One region of the Paramixta manurensis genome, then DNA from elsewhere that is predicted to be linked to it. Evidence: predicted binding sites of a transcription regulator. Region 1 holds the regulator's gene; each other region holds the start of a gene.

Region 1 (6,025 bases):
TTCACCGGATTGGATCCCCACCATTGGTGGAAAAATAATATTACCCGCGCCGACAAACAGGGCGAAGGTCATAAATCCTAGCGCGAGGATATCTTTTGGAGTTAAGCGGTGTGTCATAAAAACCAGGTAACCTGTGACTGATGTTGTAATGAAAATGGTGTTTAAACGCGTCAGCATCCCGTCACGCAAAAGCGCGGCAGATTCAACCATCCGTAGTGTTATTTGTCTGCTGCCAGTCTGTTATGCAGATGTTTTAAATTTGTTTTCTTCTATTCGCAGAGCAATTGTGCGACGACGGCGCTAAGTTAAACGTTTATAGCGAAGAAAGGCAACACGGGATCGGAAAACCAGAGTGATATATCGAATAAAATCTTAAAGCCAGTCAAACTCGCCATGGTTTAGAAAAAGTGCGGGATATGCGTTGTATTTTTTCTGCTCAGTTTGATGCTATTTTCTCCACCTCATGGAATGCAGCGTGCGTTATTTTGATAACGGATCGCGCTGGGTGAGCAATTTCATCGCTTGCGCGGCCTGTGGCGTTGACAGGGGTAAATATCCGACCCGGTTCACTAATGCCTGCCCTTCCGGGGAAAGAACCTGGCGCAAGAAAGCCGCTGTCAGAGGCTCCAGCGGTTTCCCCGGCGCTTTATTCACATAGATATATAGCGGGCGCGCATAAGGATAACGGCCATTACGGATGGTCTCGGCGTCGGGTTGAATTGCCGCCGCGCCGCGCTGCGCAACCGGCACAATTTTAACGCCGCTGGAGTGGAACCCCAGGCTGGTGTAGCCAATACCGTTTAGCGTACCGGCCACCGCCTGCACTACCGCCGCCGCGCCGGGATATTCATCCACATCATGCCGGAAATCCCCGCCGCACAACGCCTGCTGTTTGAAGAACCCCCAGGTGCCAGACGCGGAATTACGACCAAAACGCTGGATACCGCGCGCACGCCAGTGGGTCTGTGTTAAACCGAGATCGCCCCACGTTTTCGGCGTAGCGCTCGCGCCACACAGCCGAGTGACAGAGAACAAGGCATCCAGTTGCGCCGCATCGAGCTGTTTAATGGGATTATCTTGATTGACCACCATCACCAGCGCATCCATCGCCACCGGCACCGCTAATGGCGGATAACCATATTTCGCGATAAACAACTGGCGCTCCGAAGCCTGCATCGGGCGGCTCATCGCGCCAAGTTGCGCCGCGCCCGCCGCCAGCGCCGTCGGCGCAGTTGATGAACCGGCCGCCTGAATTTGTACGTTCACGCCCGGATAGTGCCGGTTAAAGCTCTCTCCCCACAACGTCATCAAATTCCCCAGCGTATCTGAACCGACGCTGGTTAGGTTACCGGTTAGGCCGCTTTCCGCCGCCTGCGCTGCGCCAGTCAGCAGCAACGCCGCTAGCAGAATAATCGCTTTCATCGCTTATGCTCGTCGATAGTCACCGCCGGGTATTCTCCGGCAATCCGGGGTGAACAATCAACCGCGGGCCGAGCGTGAAGGTAAAGCAGGTTTCCTGCTGCGGCACGCTCACAATATCCAACCGCGCGTTGTGGTGGCTCAGCGCATGTTTAACAATTGCCAGCCCCAGCCCGCTGCCGCCGGTTGCCCGCGAGCGCGCTTTATCTACGCGATAAAAACGCTCGGTTAAACGCGGCAAATGCTCAGCGGCAATCCCGGGGCCATTATCTTTCACACAAAACCGCGCGCCTTGTGCGTTACGCAACCAACTAATCTCAATATCGGTGCCCTCCGGCGTATGGTTTACTGCGTTATACACCAAGTTGGAAATAGCGCTGCGTAGCTGTTCTTCATTACCAAACACCCGCAAATGCGGATCAGTATTAAAATGAATCGTATGCCGCCCATTACTGAGCGTTTCCGCTTCACGCTGTAAAACCCGCAGCATGGCAGGCACATCAACGGTTTCCGACAGGTCGATAGCTGGCGCCGCTTCTATACGCGATAAAGTGAGCAGTTGCCCGACCAGGCTATCCATACGCCGCGTTTGTTCCTGCATGGTCTGCAACGCTTTCGCACGGGCGCGCCCTTCCAGCACCGCATCATTCATCATTTCCAGATAACCTTGTAATACCGTCAATGGCGTACGCAGCTCATGGCTAACGTTGGCAAAAAAGTTACGCCGTGCGCCTTCTAACTGATGCATTTGCGTAACATCACGCGCCACCATTAGCCATTGCCCCTCACTGTAAGGCATGACGCGAAATTCCAAATGGCGGTGGTGGTTCACCACTAAGGTTAACGGGCGGGCAAAATCACGCTGACGTAAATAGCGGGAAAACTCAGGATAACGCATTAAGTTAAGGATATTCTGGCCGTTATCTTCCGGCCAGCGTAGCCCCAAGTGCTGCTGTGCCAGGCCGTTACACCAGAAAATATTGCCTTCCTCTGTGGTCAAAATCACGGCATCCGGTAAGGACTCCGCGCCGCTGCGAAAACGCATGATCAGACTTCTCAGTTCGCTGCGGCGGCGGCGATTGCGTAACTGCATTTGGTACAAACCGTAAAACAGCGGCTCCCAGCTTCCACGCCCGCCGGGCGGCGTCATGGTGCGATCCACCCATAACCAGTGCGATAAACGCAATAAATTCCAAAAATGCCAGCCTAAAACCCCCAGTACCGATATCAACAACAGCCAGGGCAAATAGCCGACGGCCAGCCCAATAGCCAACGCTGGCAAACAGGCCAACACTAGCTCCAGCAATAATCTCTTCCAGGAGAGGCGTTCCAGCACGAGTCAGACCCCAATTAGTAGCGAGCGGAAAAACGATACCCCGTTCCGCGCACCGTTTGCACCATGCGATCGTGCCCGGACACTTCCAGAGCTTTACGCAAGCGGCGAATATGCACGTCAACCGTGCGATCTTCTACATAGACATTGGTTCCCCAAACGTGATTTAGCAACTGTTCTCGGCTATAAACGCGCTCGGGATGGGTCATAAAAAAGTGCAACAGCTTGTACTCGGTTGGCCCCATTTCCAGTGGCGTAGTGGCCGACATTACCCGGTGTGAGGAAGGATCAAGACTTAAGCCCTGCATCTCAATCACCTCTTCTACCGCCATTGGCGAGATCCGGCGCATCACCGCTTTAATGCGCGCCACCAACTCTTTCGGTGAAAATGGCTTGGTAATGTAATCATCGGCGCCGACTTCTAGCCCGCGCACGCGATCTTCCTCTTCACCACGCGCGGTAATCATCATCACCGGAATATCACGCGTCATCGCTTCACGTTTTAAATGTTTAATAAACTGGATGCCGCTGCCGCCGGGCAACATCCAGTCGAGTAAGATCAAATCGGGCCAGGGTTCAATCAGCAAATTGATGGCGCTGTCATAATCTTCCGCTTCGATTGGCTGGTAATCATTTTGCTCCAGAACGAAACACAACATTTCCCGAATTGGGGCTTCATCTTCGACGACCAGAATGCGCTTAGCCATTATTGCTCCTGTGATGTGACCGGGTTGTCACGGGGATTTGCGGCGCCATTATGCGTCAGTTTTATGACAGATTTATGAAAAATGCACGGGTCAACATACCGTTACATAACACTTTTGTGAAACCTCCCGAGGTATTTATCCGCCCCTTTTTCGCGGCGCTGGTTATAATCGGCAACGCACGCTACGTAAGCCGGGGTTAATATGCGAATCATCCATACTTCAGACTGGCATCTGGGGCAGTTTTTTTACACCAAGAGCCGCGCGCCGGAGCATCAGGCATTTCTTGACTGGCTGATTGAGCGCGTTGAGCAATATCAGGTTGATGCGGTGGTGGTGGCAGGCGATATTTTTGATAGCGGCGCCCCGCCCAGCTATGCGCGCGAACTGTATAATCGCTTTGTCGTGCAACTGCAGCAAACCGGCTGCCAATTAGTGGTGCTGGGCGGCAATCACGATTCCGTTGCCACCTTAAACGAGTCACGCGAGTTGCTGGCCTGCCTAAACACCCGTGTTATCGCCGCCGCCAGTGAGGATCCGGCAGAACAGGTTCTGGTGCTGAAAGATCGCGAGGGCAACCCCGGCGCGCTACTCTGTGCGATTCCGTTCTTACGTCCGCGCGATATTGTGCGTAGCCGGGCCGGGCAATCCGGCAGAGAAAAACAGCAAAGCCTGCTGGAGGCGATTACCGACCATTATCAGCGTTGTTACCAACAGGCAGTACGCCTGCGCGAAACGCTCGGCCTGCCGCTACCGATCGTTGCGACCGGGCATTTGACGACGGTCGGCGTCACCAAAAGCGACGCAGTGCGTGACATCTATATCGGTACGCTGGATGCTTTTCCGGCGCAAGCTTTCCCTCCGGCGGAGTATATTGCGCTGGGCCATATCCACCGCGCGCAATGCATTGCCAATAGCGAGCATATTCGTTACAGCGGCTCTCCTATCCCGCTGAGTTTTGACGAGTTGGGCAAGCAGAAAAGCGTTTTTCTGGTGGAGTTTGCGCAAGCGCAACTGGCGCGTGTCGAGCCGCTTGCCGTCCCACTGTTCCAGCCGATGCAAATGCTAAAAGGTTCACTGGCGGATATTGAGCATCAGCTCGGTCAATTTGCCGGCCAGCAGCCAGAGAAACCGGTTTGGCTGGATATTGAAATTGCTACGCCAGAATACCTGAACGATCTGCAACGCCGGATCCAGAGCCTTACTGAAACGTTACCGGTAGAGGTGCTGTTAGTTCGCCGCAGCCGGGAACAGCGTGAAAGAACCCTTGCACAACAGCATAACGAAACCCTGAGCGAACTTAGCGTGGAAGAGGTGTTTGAACGGCGCTTACTGCAGGAAAGCGAGGAAGACAGCGGCCGCCAGCAGCGCGCGCGGCAGCTTTTCGCCGAAACACGAGAAGCCCTTCAGCATAAGGAACAGGCATGAAGATTCTGACGCTGCGTTTTAAAAACCTCAACTCGCTGAAAGGTGAGTGGAAAATCGATTTTACCGCCGAGCCCTTCGCCAGTAATGGCTTGTTTGCCATTACCGGGCCGACCGGCGCGGGGAAGACCACGATTCTTGACGCCATTTGTCTGGCGCTCTATCACGAGACATCGCGCCTCGGGAAGATCTCACAAACGCAAAATGAGTTGATCACGCGTGATACCGCGGAGTGTCTGGCGGAAGTTGAGTTTGAGATTAAGGGGCAAGCCTGGCGCGCGTTTTGGAGCCAAAATCGCGCCCGCGGCGCTATTGACGGTAATCTGCAGGCGCCGCGCGTTGAGCTGGCGCGTTGCGCAGACAACGTGATTGTGGCCGATAAAGTGAAGGATAAGCTGGAAATGTTGGCGGCCCTCACCGGCCTTGATTTTGAGCGCTTCACCAAATCAATGATGCTGTCTCAGGGGCAATTTGCCGCGTTTTTGAATGCAGACGCCGGGGAACGCGCGGCATTGCTGGAAGAGCTAACCGGAACGGAGATTTATGGCCGTCTCTCAGCCGAGGTGTTTGAGCAACATAAAGCCAGCCGTATTACGCTGGATAATTTACGCGCACAAGCCGCCGGGATGGCGCTCCTGGACGAAGAGACTCGCCACGGATTACAACAAAAAATCGACGCCCTGAGCGCAGAAGAGCAAGCGCTTACACAATCGTTAGCGGAAGCCCAGCGGCAGCAACAATGGCTCACCCAGTGGCAAAAAATTCTGCAGGATCAACAGCAGGCGGAGCAGGCATGGCAACAAGCCGATAGCGCCTGGCGCCTGGCGAAGGACGATCATGAAAAACTGGCGCGCGCTGAGCCGGCAGAAAAATTGCGCCCGCAGTGGCAAGCCTGCCAGCACTACCAACAAGAACTTGCACAGGTTGAACAGCAACGGCAACAACTTAATGCACAGCTCACGCTACGGCAGTCAGAACTGGCGGCGCTCGCCGAACGCCAGGCACAAGCGGAAAGCGAACGCTTGCAAACCGCCCAACATCGCCAGCAGCAGGAAACGTTGATCGCCGAAACCGTCATTCCGCTTGAGCAACATCTCGCTACGTTGCACCAGCAAATTACCGGGCTGGAACAAACCCGGCAAGA
Region 2 (6,025 bases), 1.4 Mb from region 1:
CTTACCATGTCTGGTAAGGGCTGCATCATGCGTAATGCCCATCAACGATTGAAGGATTTGTTGCCGGAAATGGAAGTGATCGGCAGCAATGCGGAAGATGCGGTGCCACATTATTTACGCCAGCTTTTTTTGGCGTAAAAGAGGCCCCGCAGATAGGCGCTGCGGGGCCGATTAATGTGGCGATGCTAAGGTGATGCGTGGGTTTCAGTTTGCAGAAAATGCACCGCTTTATCCGGGAAGTCGGTAAATAAACCTTCCACATTCGCTTGGTTATACAGCGCGTCATATAACTGGTCGACGTTGGCGGCCCACGGCGGCAACTGGTCGGCTCGCACGGTATAGGGATGAATCAGCAGCTTATTAGCATGCGCTTCCTGCGCCATTGGCGTCAGATGAAGATCGCCGGGTTTTGAATCCGCACCAAACAGCTCATGATAATCTGGCCCGATACCATCAACGTAGCGTGCCAGCTCTTTCATCGCGCCGGGGCGGAACATCCAGTCATAGCTATAGTTCACCCAGTGTCCGTTCTTCAACTCCTCCGTCTCTTTCGAGTCGGTTTCGGTGATCAGTTGTACCAGCTTCAGGTTCATCCCCATTTTCGGCTCCAGCTCGGTTTTAATGCGCTTAAGTTCATTAAAATCGAAACACTGGAGGTAAACATTATCCTGTTTACCGGTATAACCATATTGCTTAAGCACCGCCAGCACCTTCGCGGCAATGTCTTTCCCTTCCTTGTGATGGAACCAGGGCGCTTTAATTTCGGTATAAATACCGATATTTTTGCCGGTGGAATGGTTCAAGCCTTGTACAAACTCAATTTCCTCCTGAAAGGTGTGCACATGGAAATCAGATTTGCCCATTGGGAAACGCCCTGGAAAAGTCTGTACCGCTTTGCCGTTTTTCAGCGTAAAACCTTCGGTAAATTTCAGGCTCTTAATCTCGGCGAGGGTGAAATCAATCGCGTAATAGCGCCCATCTTTGCGCATCCGTTTTGGGAAACGTTGCGCGACATCCGTCACCCGATCAAGATAATGGTCGTGCAACACCACTAACTGATCGTCTTTGGTCATCACCAAATCTTGCTCAAGGAAATCTGCGCCTTGCGCATACGCCATCGCTTTGGCTTCCAGCGTATGTTCCGGTAGGTAGCCGCTGGCGCCGCGATGAGCGATCACGACTTTCCCGTTGGTTTCCGCCGCTGCATTCAGTGCGGTAGCCATCAGTAACACTGACAATAATGCTGTGAGTTTCATCCTCTGCTCCCATTACTGATGCTGTAATTGCTGTTTGTGTTTTTTCTCATTCAGCATGGTGAGTACCAGGAAAATGACTGCCAGTACGCAACCGCCAATCATAATAATGAAACCGCCATTCCAGCCGAAGAAATCAACCGTGTAACCGACAATGGCGCTGGCCGCCACTGATCCGCCCAGATACCCAAACAGCCCGGTAAAACCGGCTGCGGTACCGGCCGCTTTTTTCGGCGCCAACTCCAGCGCATGTAAGCCAATTAGCATCACCGGGCCATAAATTAAGAAACCGATGATGATCATGCAGGCCATGTCGACATTTGGATGACCCGCCGGGTTCAACCAGTAAACCACCGTGGCAATAGTGACCAGTACCATAAAGAACACCCCGGTAGCGCCACGGTTACCTCGAAAGACCTTATCTGACATCCAGCCGCACAGTAGCGTGCCGGGGATACCGGCATATTCGTAAAAGAAGTAGGCCCATGAAGACTCGTCAAGCGCGAAATGCTTCACTTCTTTTAAATAGGTCGGCGACCAGTCAAGGATGCCGTAGCGCAACAGATAGACAAAGACGTTTGCCAGCGCGATATACCACAACATTTTGTTGGGTAGGACGTACTGCATGAAAATTTGCTTCGCGGTTAACTCTTCTTCGTATTTTTCGCTGTAATCCGGCGGGTAATCATTTTTGTACTCTTCAATCGGCGGTAAACCGCAGGATTGCGGCGTGTCACGCATCAGTGCAAAGGCGATAATCGCCACCACAATGGCACCAAAGGCAGGCATATAGAGCGCCGCTTTCCAGTCGTTAAACCAGGCCATGCCAAGCAGAAACAGCAGAGGAGGAAGCCCGCCGCCAACGTTGTGGGCGCAGTTCCAAACGGAAACGATACTGCCGCGTTCTTTATGCGACCACCAGTGAACCATGGTGCGGCCACAAGGAGGCCAGCCCATTCCCTGGAACCAACCGCAGAGAAATAACAGCACGAACATGACCATAATGCTTGAGGTCGCCCACGGGACAAACCCCATAAACAGCATCACCGCGCCGGCGAGGATCAGCCCGGCGGGTAAGAAAACACGCGGATTGGAGCGATCAGAAACTGAACCCATAATGAACTTTGAAAACCCATAGGCAATCGAAATCGCCGAGAGGGCAAAGCCAAGATCGCCGCGCGAGAAGCCCTGTTCGACCAGGTACGGCATCGCCAGCGCGAAGTTTTTCCGCACCAGGTAATAGGCGGCATAACCAAAGAAAATCCCAAAAAATATTTGCCAGCGTAGGCGTTTATAGAGCGGGTCGACGCGATCTTCCGAGACGCGCGGTAGATGTGCGGCTGGCTTAAAAATGGTGAGCATAAATGGCCTCCAATGGCGCAATTTTGTTCTGAAATCCCAGCAGGATGGGTATAAAAAGGAGTAATTAACCAGATTTAATGGCGAAATGTTCCAATTCGCGCAAATGTTAGTAATTAAGTCGCTTTGTAACTGTGAGGAAACGCTCAAATGTTACAGTTTTATTACACTTTGATGCTGCGCACATCACAAAATGGTGTAATACGAAAAGTCTTAGAGGATATTAAGTGATTTAAGTCACGGTAATGCCATCGTTATTATTATGATTTTTCGTTTGGTGCGCGTTTTTTTTCTTTATCATTCATTTTTTGATTGTTCTTTATCTGAACAGATGTAAACCAAATAGTGGGTTTTTACCTCGCCGGTTTGATTACAATGTCCGCTGGTTTTTTATGACGAGTATGTAATGTGCCATTACTGATTATCACCACCGTACTATGGGCGTTTTCTTTCAGTCTGATTGGCGTTTATCTGGCCGGACAGGTGGATAGCGTATTCGCGGTTTTGGTCCGCCTGGGGCTGGCCGCGTTGGTGTTTTTACCTTTCCTGCGCTGGCGGGGATACCGGCCCTCGACGCTGTTACTGTATATGCTGGTAGGCATGTTACAGCTCGGCGTGATGTATTTAATTAGCTTTCAGGCTTATCTCTACCTCAGTGTCTCGGAGCTGCTGCTGTTTACCGTGATGACGCCGCTCTATGTCACGCTGATTTATGACGTGATTAGTGGGCGTCGTGTACGTGTTGGTTATGCATTGAGCGCGATGCTGGCCGTGGTGGGCGCGGCCATTATTCGTTATGACAAAGTCAGCGACCATTTTTGGTTTGGCTTATTGTTGGTTCAACTGGCAAATCTCTGTTTCGCGTTGGGTATGGTGGGATATAAGCGTTTGCAAGAAACGCGACCAATGCCGCAGCATACTGCGTTCTCTTGGTTTTACCTCGGCGCAGTACTGGCGGCGGTTCTTGCCTGGTATCTGTGGGGGAATCCACAAAAATTGCCGACCACCGGTCTACAGTGGGGAATTCTCTTGTGGCTGGGTGTCGTGGCGTCTGGCTTGGGCTATTTTATGTGGAACTATGGTGCGACGCAGGTCGATGCCGGTACCTTAGGTATTATGAACAATATGCACGTTCCGGCGGGTCTGCTGGTCAACCTCGCCATTTGGCAAGAACAGCCTCACTGGCCGAGTTTCATTGTGGGTGCTGCCGTGATTTGCGCTTCACTGTGGGTGCATAAAAAATGGATTATTGGCCAGACAGTAAGCCAATAATGCGCGAAAGGGCGCCAGATTGTGGCGCCTTTAGCCGGAATTATTTAGGCGGTTTTCACGCGGGCCGGACGTTGGATTAAGGTCAACCCTTTGAGGAAGTTACGCAAAATTTGGTCGCCGCATTCGCGATAGTTTTTATGCCCGGGTTTACGGAATATCGCCCCAATTTCTGCCTGGGAGACCGCAAAATCAACCTTTTTCAGGATCTCGGCGATATCGGTAGTTTTCAGATCGAAGGCGATCCGCAATTTCTTTAGCACGATATTATTGGTCATCTTACGTTCAATTGAGGGAACTGGCGCGTCATCGCTTTTGCCCCGGCGCAAAAAAATTAAACCGTTAAGAAAATAGCCCATCAACACGTCCGGGCAGGGACGATAATCCGCCTCATCCTCTTTTTTCAGCCATGCTTGCACATCCGACGTTGGGACTTCACACTCGGCCAGCGCGAAAATCGAGGCGACCTTGGCGTCACTTAAGTCCAGCATGTAGCGAACGCTACGTAAAACATCGTTATTGGTCATGGTAAAATCTCGTTAATTCGGCAGGGATGCGGCGCATTATAAGGCAGGGTGCGCCGGGATTATACGTAAGGGCAGAATAAATCTGCCCTTCGAACTCTCAAGAGGCGGGTACTGAAGGCAATGCCGCGCCAGGACGTGAAGCATCCCGCACGAAGGGCAGATGATTACAAGCGTGTTGACGCGCGGAGCGAATAAAGGCTTCCACCACTGGCTGGCGTTGCTCGCCATCACGTACCGCCGCATATAAGCGACTCCACAAACCTTCGCCCAAGGTTTTGGTCACGATCAATCCCTGATGTTCAAAGCTTTCGACAACCCAATGCGGTAGTGCGGCGATCCCCATCCGGGCTGCGACCATCTGAATCAATAACAGGGTGTTATCAACGCTCTTTAATGCCGGGCTGACGCCTGCCGGCTGGAGAAAATGACGCCATACATCTAACCGCTGACGCTGCACCGGATAAATCATCAGCACTTCGTTGGCTAAATCTTGCGGTGAAATCTTCTCAACTTGCGCCAATGGATGGTCGGGTGCCAACACCAACCGTACTTCGAAATCAAACATTGGCGAATAGTGCAGACCGCTACGCGGCAGGATATCAGAGGTGAGGACGATATCCAGCTCGCCTTGTTGCAGCGCTGGCTGCGGATCGAAGGTTACGCCGGATTTAAAGTCCATGACTACTTGCGGCCAGCCTTGACGGAAATTATCCAGCGCCGGGGTTAACCACTGAATACAGCTATGGCATTCAATCGCGATACGCAGCGTGGTTTGATGAGGTTCATGGCATGCCTGTAGCGCCTGCTGAATTTGCGGCAGCACCTGTTCGGCGAGCTGTAGCAAAATCTCTCCTTGCGGCGTAAAGCGTAGCGGTTGACTTTTACGCACAAACAAACGAAACCCAAGGCGTTGTTCTAAATCGCTAAATTGATGCGATAACGCCGATTGCGTTTGATGAAGCTGTGCGGCTGCGGCGGCGAGCGAACCCGAGTGGCGGAGCGCTTGTAGCGTTCGCAGATGTTTAAGTTCGATCATGAGAGTCCTTCATATCGACAATGAATAATTTGCGCTTGTGGATTATACAGTACCCTCTGATTATAGCGGTGTAAACATCTGGACGGCTAAACGCCCTTTTGCCCCGGTAATTTTATTACTTAAGCACGCCGGGCCATCGTGAAGAAGAGGATTTGAGATGACCATTCTGAGCCACACTCTGGGTTTCCCTCGCGTCGGCCTGCGCCGCGAATTGAAAAAAGCGCAAGAGAGTTATTGGGCAGGCAACAGCACTCAGCAAGAGTTACTGGCTGTGGGGCGTGAACTGCGCGCGCGTCACTGGCAACAGCAAACAGCGGCTGGCGTTGATTTAGTGCCGGTGGGTGATTTTGCCTGGTACGATCACGTACTCACCACCAGTCTGTTATTAGGCAATGTCCCTGCCCGCCATCAGAATAAAGACGGTTCGGTTGACCTTGATACGCTCTTCCGTTTAGGCCGTGGCCGTGCGCCAACCGGCGAGCCTGCCGCCGCCGCGGAGATGACCAAGTGGTTCAATACCAACTATCACTACATGGTGCCGGAATTTACGCAAGGGCAGCAGTTTAAACTGACCTGGACCC
Region 3 (6,025 bases), 1.2 Mb from region 1:
GGAGAAGTGCTGCATGCGCGCCACCACAAGGGTGTAAACAAATAACCCAACCACAATCGACGGGGCCGACAGTAAAATGTCGTTAATAAAGCGAATCACTTCTGCCAGCCAGTATTTACGCCCGTATTCTGCCAGATAGATACCGGCCAAAATGCCCAACGGCGTGCCGATCACCGTTGCCCAGAAGATTAATAATCCGCTACCGGCTAAAGCGTTTGCCAGCCCGCCGCCGGCGGTATTGGGCGGCGGCGTCATTTCGGTAAATAGCGACAGCGAAAAACCATCAATCCCTTTCGTGACGGTGGTAAACAGAATCCATACCAGCCAGAACAAACCAAATAGCATGGTCAGCAAGGAAAGCGTCAGCGCGACCTTATTTTTAGCACTACGCCATGCCTGCATTTTTCGACGGGAAGCTTCCAGCTCGGCGCGCGCCTGTAGTTCAAATGTGGTCATGAACGTGCCCCTTCGCTTTTCGCTAAACGTAAAATCATTAATTTAGAGATAGCCAGCACGATAAAAGTAATCACAAACAGAATCAGACCCAGCTCCATCAGCGCCGCAACATGTACGCCTGACTCGGCTTCGGCGAACTCATTCGCCAGCGCTGAAGTAATACTGTTACCGGGCATATACAGCGAGACGCTGTCGAGCTGGTAGGTGTTGCCGATAATAAACGTGACCGCCATGGTTTCACCTAGCGCACGTCCTAAACCCAACATCACGCCGCCAATCACGCCGTTTTTGGTGAACGGCAGCACGATACGCCAGATAACTTCCCAGGTAGTGCAGCCGATACCGTAAGCCGACTCTTTCATCATCACCGGGGTTTGTTCAAACACATCACGCATTACTGAGGAGATGTAAGGGATGATCATAATCGCCAGAATTACGCCAGCGGCAAGGATACCAATGCCAAAAGCCGGGCCGGAGAACAGGGCGCCAATAAAAGGAATAGTCGATAGCACATCGCCTACCGGCGTCTGGAAATACTCGGCGAACAGCGGCGCAAAAATAAATAAGCCCCACATGCCGTAAACGATGCTCGGGATGGCGGCCAATAACTCAATCGCGACGCCCAGCGGGCGACGCAGCCAGTTTGGCGCCAGCTCGGTCAGAAACAAGGCAATACCGAAGCTCACCGGTACCGCAATAATCAGCGCAATCACTGAGGTCACTACGGTACCGTAAATCGGCACCAACGCACCAAATTGCTGATTAGGCGCATCCCACTCTTTGGTCCACAGGAAAGAAAAACCAAATTTTTGGATGCTGGGCCACGAGGAGATAATCAGCGAGACGATGATACCGCCAAGCAACAAAAGCACGATCAGCGCCGCCAGTTTAACCAGCGCGCCAAACAGAATATCGCCTTGCTTACCGGGGGCTTTAAATGTCGGCTTCGATACAGCCATAAATATCTCGATAGTCAGTGCGGCTTAAATACGGGGCCGCGCCAAGCAGCCCCGAGGAGTCACGCGGAGCAGCAATAGTGGCTGCTACCGCGTCAATACACCGCGATTTACGGGTACAGCGGTTTACCGGAACCGTCTTTCACATTTGCGGTCCATGCGCTACGTACCTGCTCGGTAACCGCGGCTGGCAAAGTGGCGTAATCTAAGTCGGTAGCGGTTTTAGCGCCGCCTTTGTACGCCCAATCAAAGAACTTCAGCACTTCCGCGCCCTTCTGTGCGTTGGTCTGATTTTTGTAGACCAGGATGAAGGTGGTAGAAGTGATTGGCCAGGCATCGGCACCTTTTTGATAAGTCAGATCCTGGGCGAAAGATTTACTCCAGTCAGCGCCTTTCGCGGCATTACTAAAGGTTTCTTCCGTTGGGCTAACCGATTCACCGTCCGCATCCACCAGCTTGGTGTAAGCCAGTTTGTTCTGTTTGGCGTAGGCATATTCCACGTAACCAATAGAACCCGGTAAACGTTGAACGAAAGCGGCTACGCCATCATTACCTTTGCCGCCTAAGCCTGTTGGCCAGTTAACGGTGTTGCCTTTACCAATTTTGCTACTCCAGTCGCTATTCACTTTAGACAGATAGCTGGTGAAGACGAATGAGGTACCGGAACCGTCTGCACGACGCACGACAGCAATATTGATGGCAGGCAATTTGACGCCCGGGTTAAGTTTGGCGATTGCCGGGTCATTCCATTTTTTAATTTTGCCCAGATAAATATCGCCAACCGTTTGACCATCCAGGGTTAACTGACCGGATTGAATACCCGGCAGGTTAACGGCCAGAACCACGCCGCCAATAACCGTTGGGAACTGGAACAGACCATTTTTCTGCAAATCATCATCAGACAACGGGGCATCCGAGGCGCCAAAATCTACGGTTTTAGCAATAATTTGCTTCACGCCGCCGGAAGAGCCAATGCCTTGGTAGTTAACCTTGCTACCGGTCGCTTGCTGATATTCTGCTGCCCACTTGGCATAAACCGGGGCCGGGAATGTACCGCCAGCGCCCGTCAGATCGGTAGCTGCAAACGCAGAAACCGCGCTAATAGAAAGGGTTGCTGCGACGATTCGGGCAACGGTGCTACGCATCAGTGTCATATTCCCTCCAGGGGAGTAAAAGTCAGGCTGTATGCCGTTTTAGTAAGAATCTGGATTGCTGCAGGAGGGAAAATAGGACAGTTTGATGACAGCTAAATGTACAAACTATGACAGTTTTGTGACAACGAAATGAGAACGGTTCGGTAACCGTAACGGTTACCGAGGCGCCGAGTCCGCAGAATGTAAGGGATTAACCCACAATGCAGAAAAAGCAGAGATAAGACAACCGGCGGTGAGATAGATAGCCACACTGTGCCAACTACCGCCGGAAAAACTCACCAGCGCGGCGGCAATAAAGGGAGTGAACCCGCCGCCAACCACACTTGCCACCTGATACCCAACGCCCGCGCCGCTATAGCGATAACGGGTACCAAACAGCTCGGTAAACATTGGCTGCTGCACGCAAACCACCATATCGTGGGCAACATTGGCTAGCATCAGCGAAAAGAAAACAATTGCCAGCGTAGCGTGTGATTCCATCGCCAGAAAAAACGGAAAAGCGCTGATCGCGCCAAGCAGTGCGCCGGTAATATAGACGCGGCGGCGTCCAAAGCGATCGGCCAGCAACGCGAAACAGGGAATAGTCAGGCAACTAACCGCCCCCACCAATAACCCAATATTCAGAAACAACTCACGCGATAATCCCAGCGTTGAGGTGGAATAATTGAGGGCGAAGGTGGTTACGATATACATGGTCAACAGCTCGCATAACCTAAGCGCGATAATCAGTAAGAACGCGCCAGGATGGCGACGTAACGCCTCAATAACCGGTAACGTCTCTTTTTTCTCCGTGGATTCTTGCTGCGCCAAAAAGGCTGGCGATTCCGCCATTCCGGCCCGAATACGCCAGGCTATCGCCACCAGCACCAAGCTAAATAAGAAGGGCAACCGCCAGCCCCAACTTAAAAAATCCGCCTCCGTGGAAAAGTGGCTAATCAGCGACACCAACCCGGTAGCCAGTAATAGCCCAACGCCGTAGCCCACCTGAACGCCACTGCTATAAAACGCCTTTTTACCGGCAGGCGCATTTTCTACCGCCAGCAATGCCGCACCGCCCCATTCGCCACCGACCGCAAACCCCTGAATAGCACGCAAGATCACCAATAATACCGGCGCGCCCCAGCCAAGCGTCGCGTAGCCGGGCAGCAAACCGATCGCGGCGGTGGCTAAACCCATCATCCACACGGTAAGCATCAACATTTTTTTGCGCCCGAGCCGATCGCCAAAATGCCCAAAAACAATGCCACCTAAAGGGCGAAATAAAAAGCCGACGCCAAAGGTCGCAAACGCCACTAACGTGCCCATTGCCGGACTGATTTGTGGAAAGAAGGCGTGATTAAACACCAGCGCAGCAGTAATGCCATACAATAAAAAGTCATACCAATCGACCACCGCGCCGGCAAAACTTCCCCAAGCCGCGCGGCGCGCCATTTCTTGTTCAGACCCGGAAGGGGTAACAATCGAGGTATCCATAACTATCCTGTTTTTTCAGTCTCATTTTTTTATCAGGCCACACCGAATGACGCAGCTGGCGACAGCGCCGCCAAAATGGAACAGCTATCATCCCCGGAATGATGGCAGGCAAAAGACCATGTTCTTTAATCGCCACATTCGTTATGGTAACCGTTAGTCAACCACACTTCAGGGAGATCCATCAAAGTATGAATTACTTAGCTAATCCATCCCGTTATGAAGGTTCGATGTCCTGGCGTCGCGTCGGGCAAAGCGGCATGGTATTACCCGCCATATCGCTTGGTCTGTGGCAAAATTTCGGCGGCGTTGACAATTTTGAGACCGGTCGCCTGATTTTGCGGCGTGCTTTTGATCGCGGCGTGACCCATTTTGACCTCGCCAATAACTACGGCCCGCCGCCGGGCTCAGCGGAGGAGAACTTTGGTCGCTGGCTGGCGCAAGACTTCGCCCCCTATCGCGATGAACTGGTGATCTCCACGAAAGCTGGCTGGCCAATGTGGCCCGGCCCCTACGGTGGCCCAACCGGCACGCGTAAGCATCTGATCGCCAGTTGTGAGCAGAGTTTGCGCCGCATGAAACTGGATTATGTCGATATTTTTTATTCGCACCGCGTCGATCCGAATACGCCGCTGGAGGAGACTATCGGTGCGCTCGTCCAGCTCCATCGGCAGGGGAAAGCCCTCTATGTGGGAATCTCTTCCTACTCTCCGGCCCTTACCCGCCAGGCGGCAGAGATTTTACGCCATGAAGGCGTGCCGTTATTTATCCATCAACCCAATTACTCCATGCTAAACCGCACCATCGAGCACGGCTTGCTGGATACGCTGGAGGAAATTGGCGCCGGTTGCATTGCCTTTTCGCCGCTGGCACAAGGCATGCTGACAGAGAAATACCTGAAAGGGATTCCACAGGATGCGCGCGCATCGCGTGGCGGTTCGCTGGACGAAGGCATGCTCAGCGAGGAAAACCTACAGCGTATTCGTGCGCTGAACGATATTGCACAACGCCGGGGACAAACGCTGGCGCAAATGGCCATTGCCTGGGCATTGCGCGATCCGCGTGTTTCCTCCGCCCTCATTGGCGCACGCACGGTAGCGCAATTGGATAACTCACTGGATGCATTGAACAACCTCAGTTTTAGCGATGCTGAGTTAAAAGAAATCGATCGTTACGCACAAGAAGGCAATGTTGATCGGTGGCGCGTCTCATCATCAATTGGCGCCGAATAAGTCTTTATCCCGGTGGCCCGGTGTCGGGCCACCTCACCGCTCGCCAGACAATCACCCTCTCCCTACTGGTCGTTGATCTTCCTCTCTTGAGGTCTCTCCATTCTTGTTATTTCCCTCATAAAGACAGCATGTCTTTTATACAAAAGGCATCACCAGCTCACATTATCGACAATTAGCCTACCCATCGGATTGACGCTCGATAAGCACTATCTTATATGTAGAAATGATGTCCTTAATAAAGAAATAACTCTAAAGGACCATCTACCGATTATGACCGGCAGTGTCGTAATCCGGGCGCTTGCCTGGGATTATTTCCCCTGTTCGACTGTGGTTGGGGTGACTTTCCATTCGGCAAGGAAATCTACTCACCAACAAGGTAAGTAATAATGAAAGGTCGAAATACGTTAGGTTTTCTCTGTACTACCGCTTTTTTCTGTGGATTGCCGTTGGCAAACGCGCTGGCCCAGACGCCGGGCAGCGAACGCGTTACCCTACAAAAAGGGCCGATAACCATACAAAGCCAGGGAAATTTTTACGTTGAGGGCAGTTATACGCCAACCGATAATGGGCAGCGAATGGCGGGACAAATGTACGTTCAGTATCAGATCCCGGCAAAACAAACCCACCGATGGCCAATTGTCTTAATTCACGGTGGCGGCCAAACCGGAGCCGGTTATTACGAAACGCCCGATGGACGCGAAGGATGGGCGACCTGGTTTCTCAGCCAGGGCTACGCGGTCTACGTCGTCGACCAGGT

Evidence for each region. The regulator PhoB, encoded in region 1, activates phosphate uptake and scavenging genes when phosphate is short. The targets are predictions, from matches to a motif close to CTGTCATAAAACTGNCNNAT.
Region 2: glpT (glycerol-3-phosphate transporter) is a predicted target of PhoB. The motif match lies at 2,763-2,782, and genes of this name have one in related genera.
Region 3: pstS (phosphate ABC transporter substrate-binding protein PstS) is a predicted target of PhoB. The motif match lies at 2,639-2,658, and genes of this name have one in related genera.

What each region holds. Positions count from the first base shown of each region.
Region 1 covers NZ_CP054212.1:1,215,921-1,221,945, reverse strand. Annotated here, with positions in the region: gene brnQ (branched-chain amino acid transport system II carrier protein) at 1-117, opposite strand, end outside; gene PMPD1_RS05940 (PstS family phosphate ABC transporter substrate-binding protein) at 481-1,422, opposite strand; gene phoR (phosphate regulon sensor histidine kinase PhoR) at 1,442-2,755, opposite strand; gene phoB (phosphate response regulator transcription factor PhoB) at 2,770-3,459, opposite strand; gene sbcD (exonuclease subunit SbcD) at 3,661-4,884, shown strand; gene PMPD1_RS05920 (AAA family ATPase) at 4,881-6,025, shown strand, end outside.
Region 2 covers NZ_CP054212.1:4,471,587-4,477,611, reverse strand. Annotated here, with positions in the region: gene yigL (sugar/pyridoxal phosphate phosphatase YigL) at 1-138, shown strand, start outside; gene glpQ (glycerophosphodiester phosphodiesterase) at 186-1,256, opposite strand; gene glpT (glycerol-3-phosphate transporter) at 1,269-2,615, opposite strand; gene PMPD1_RS21475 (carboxylate/amino acid/amine transporter) at 3,021-3,884, shown strand; gene PMPD1_RS21470 (YehS family protein) at 3,929-4,408, opposite strand; gene metR (HTH-type transcriptional regulator MetR) at 4,506-5,444, opposite strand; gene metE (5-methyltetrahydropteroyltriglutamate--homocysteine S-methyltransferase) at 5,602-6,025, shown strand, end outside.
Region 3 covers NZ_CP054212.1:4,590,026-4,596,050, reverse strand. Annotated here, with positions in the region: gene pstA (phosphate ABC transporter permease PstA) at 1-456, opposite strand, end outside; gene pstC (phosphate ABC transporter permease PstC) at 453-1,415, opposite strand; gene pstS (phosphate ABC transporter substrate-binding protein PstS) at 1,523-2,566, opposite strand; gene shiA (shikimate transporter) at 2,723-4,039, opposite strand; gene mgrA (L-glyceraldehyde 3-phosphate reductase) at 4,228-5,268, shown strand; gene PMPD1_RS22005 (alpha/beta hydrolase) at 5,655-6,025, shown strand, end outside.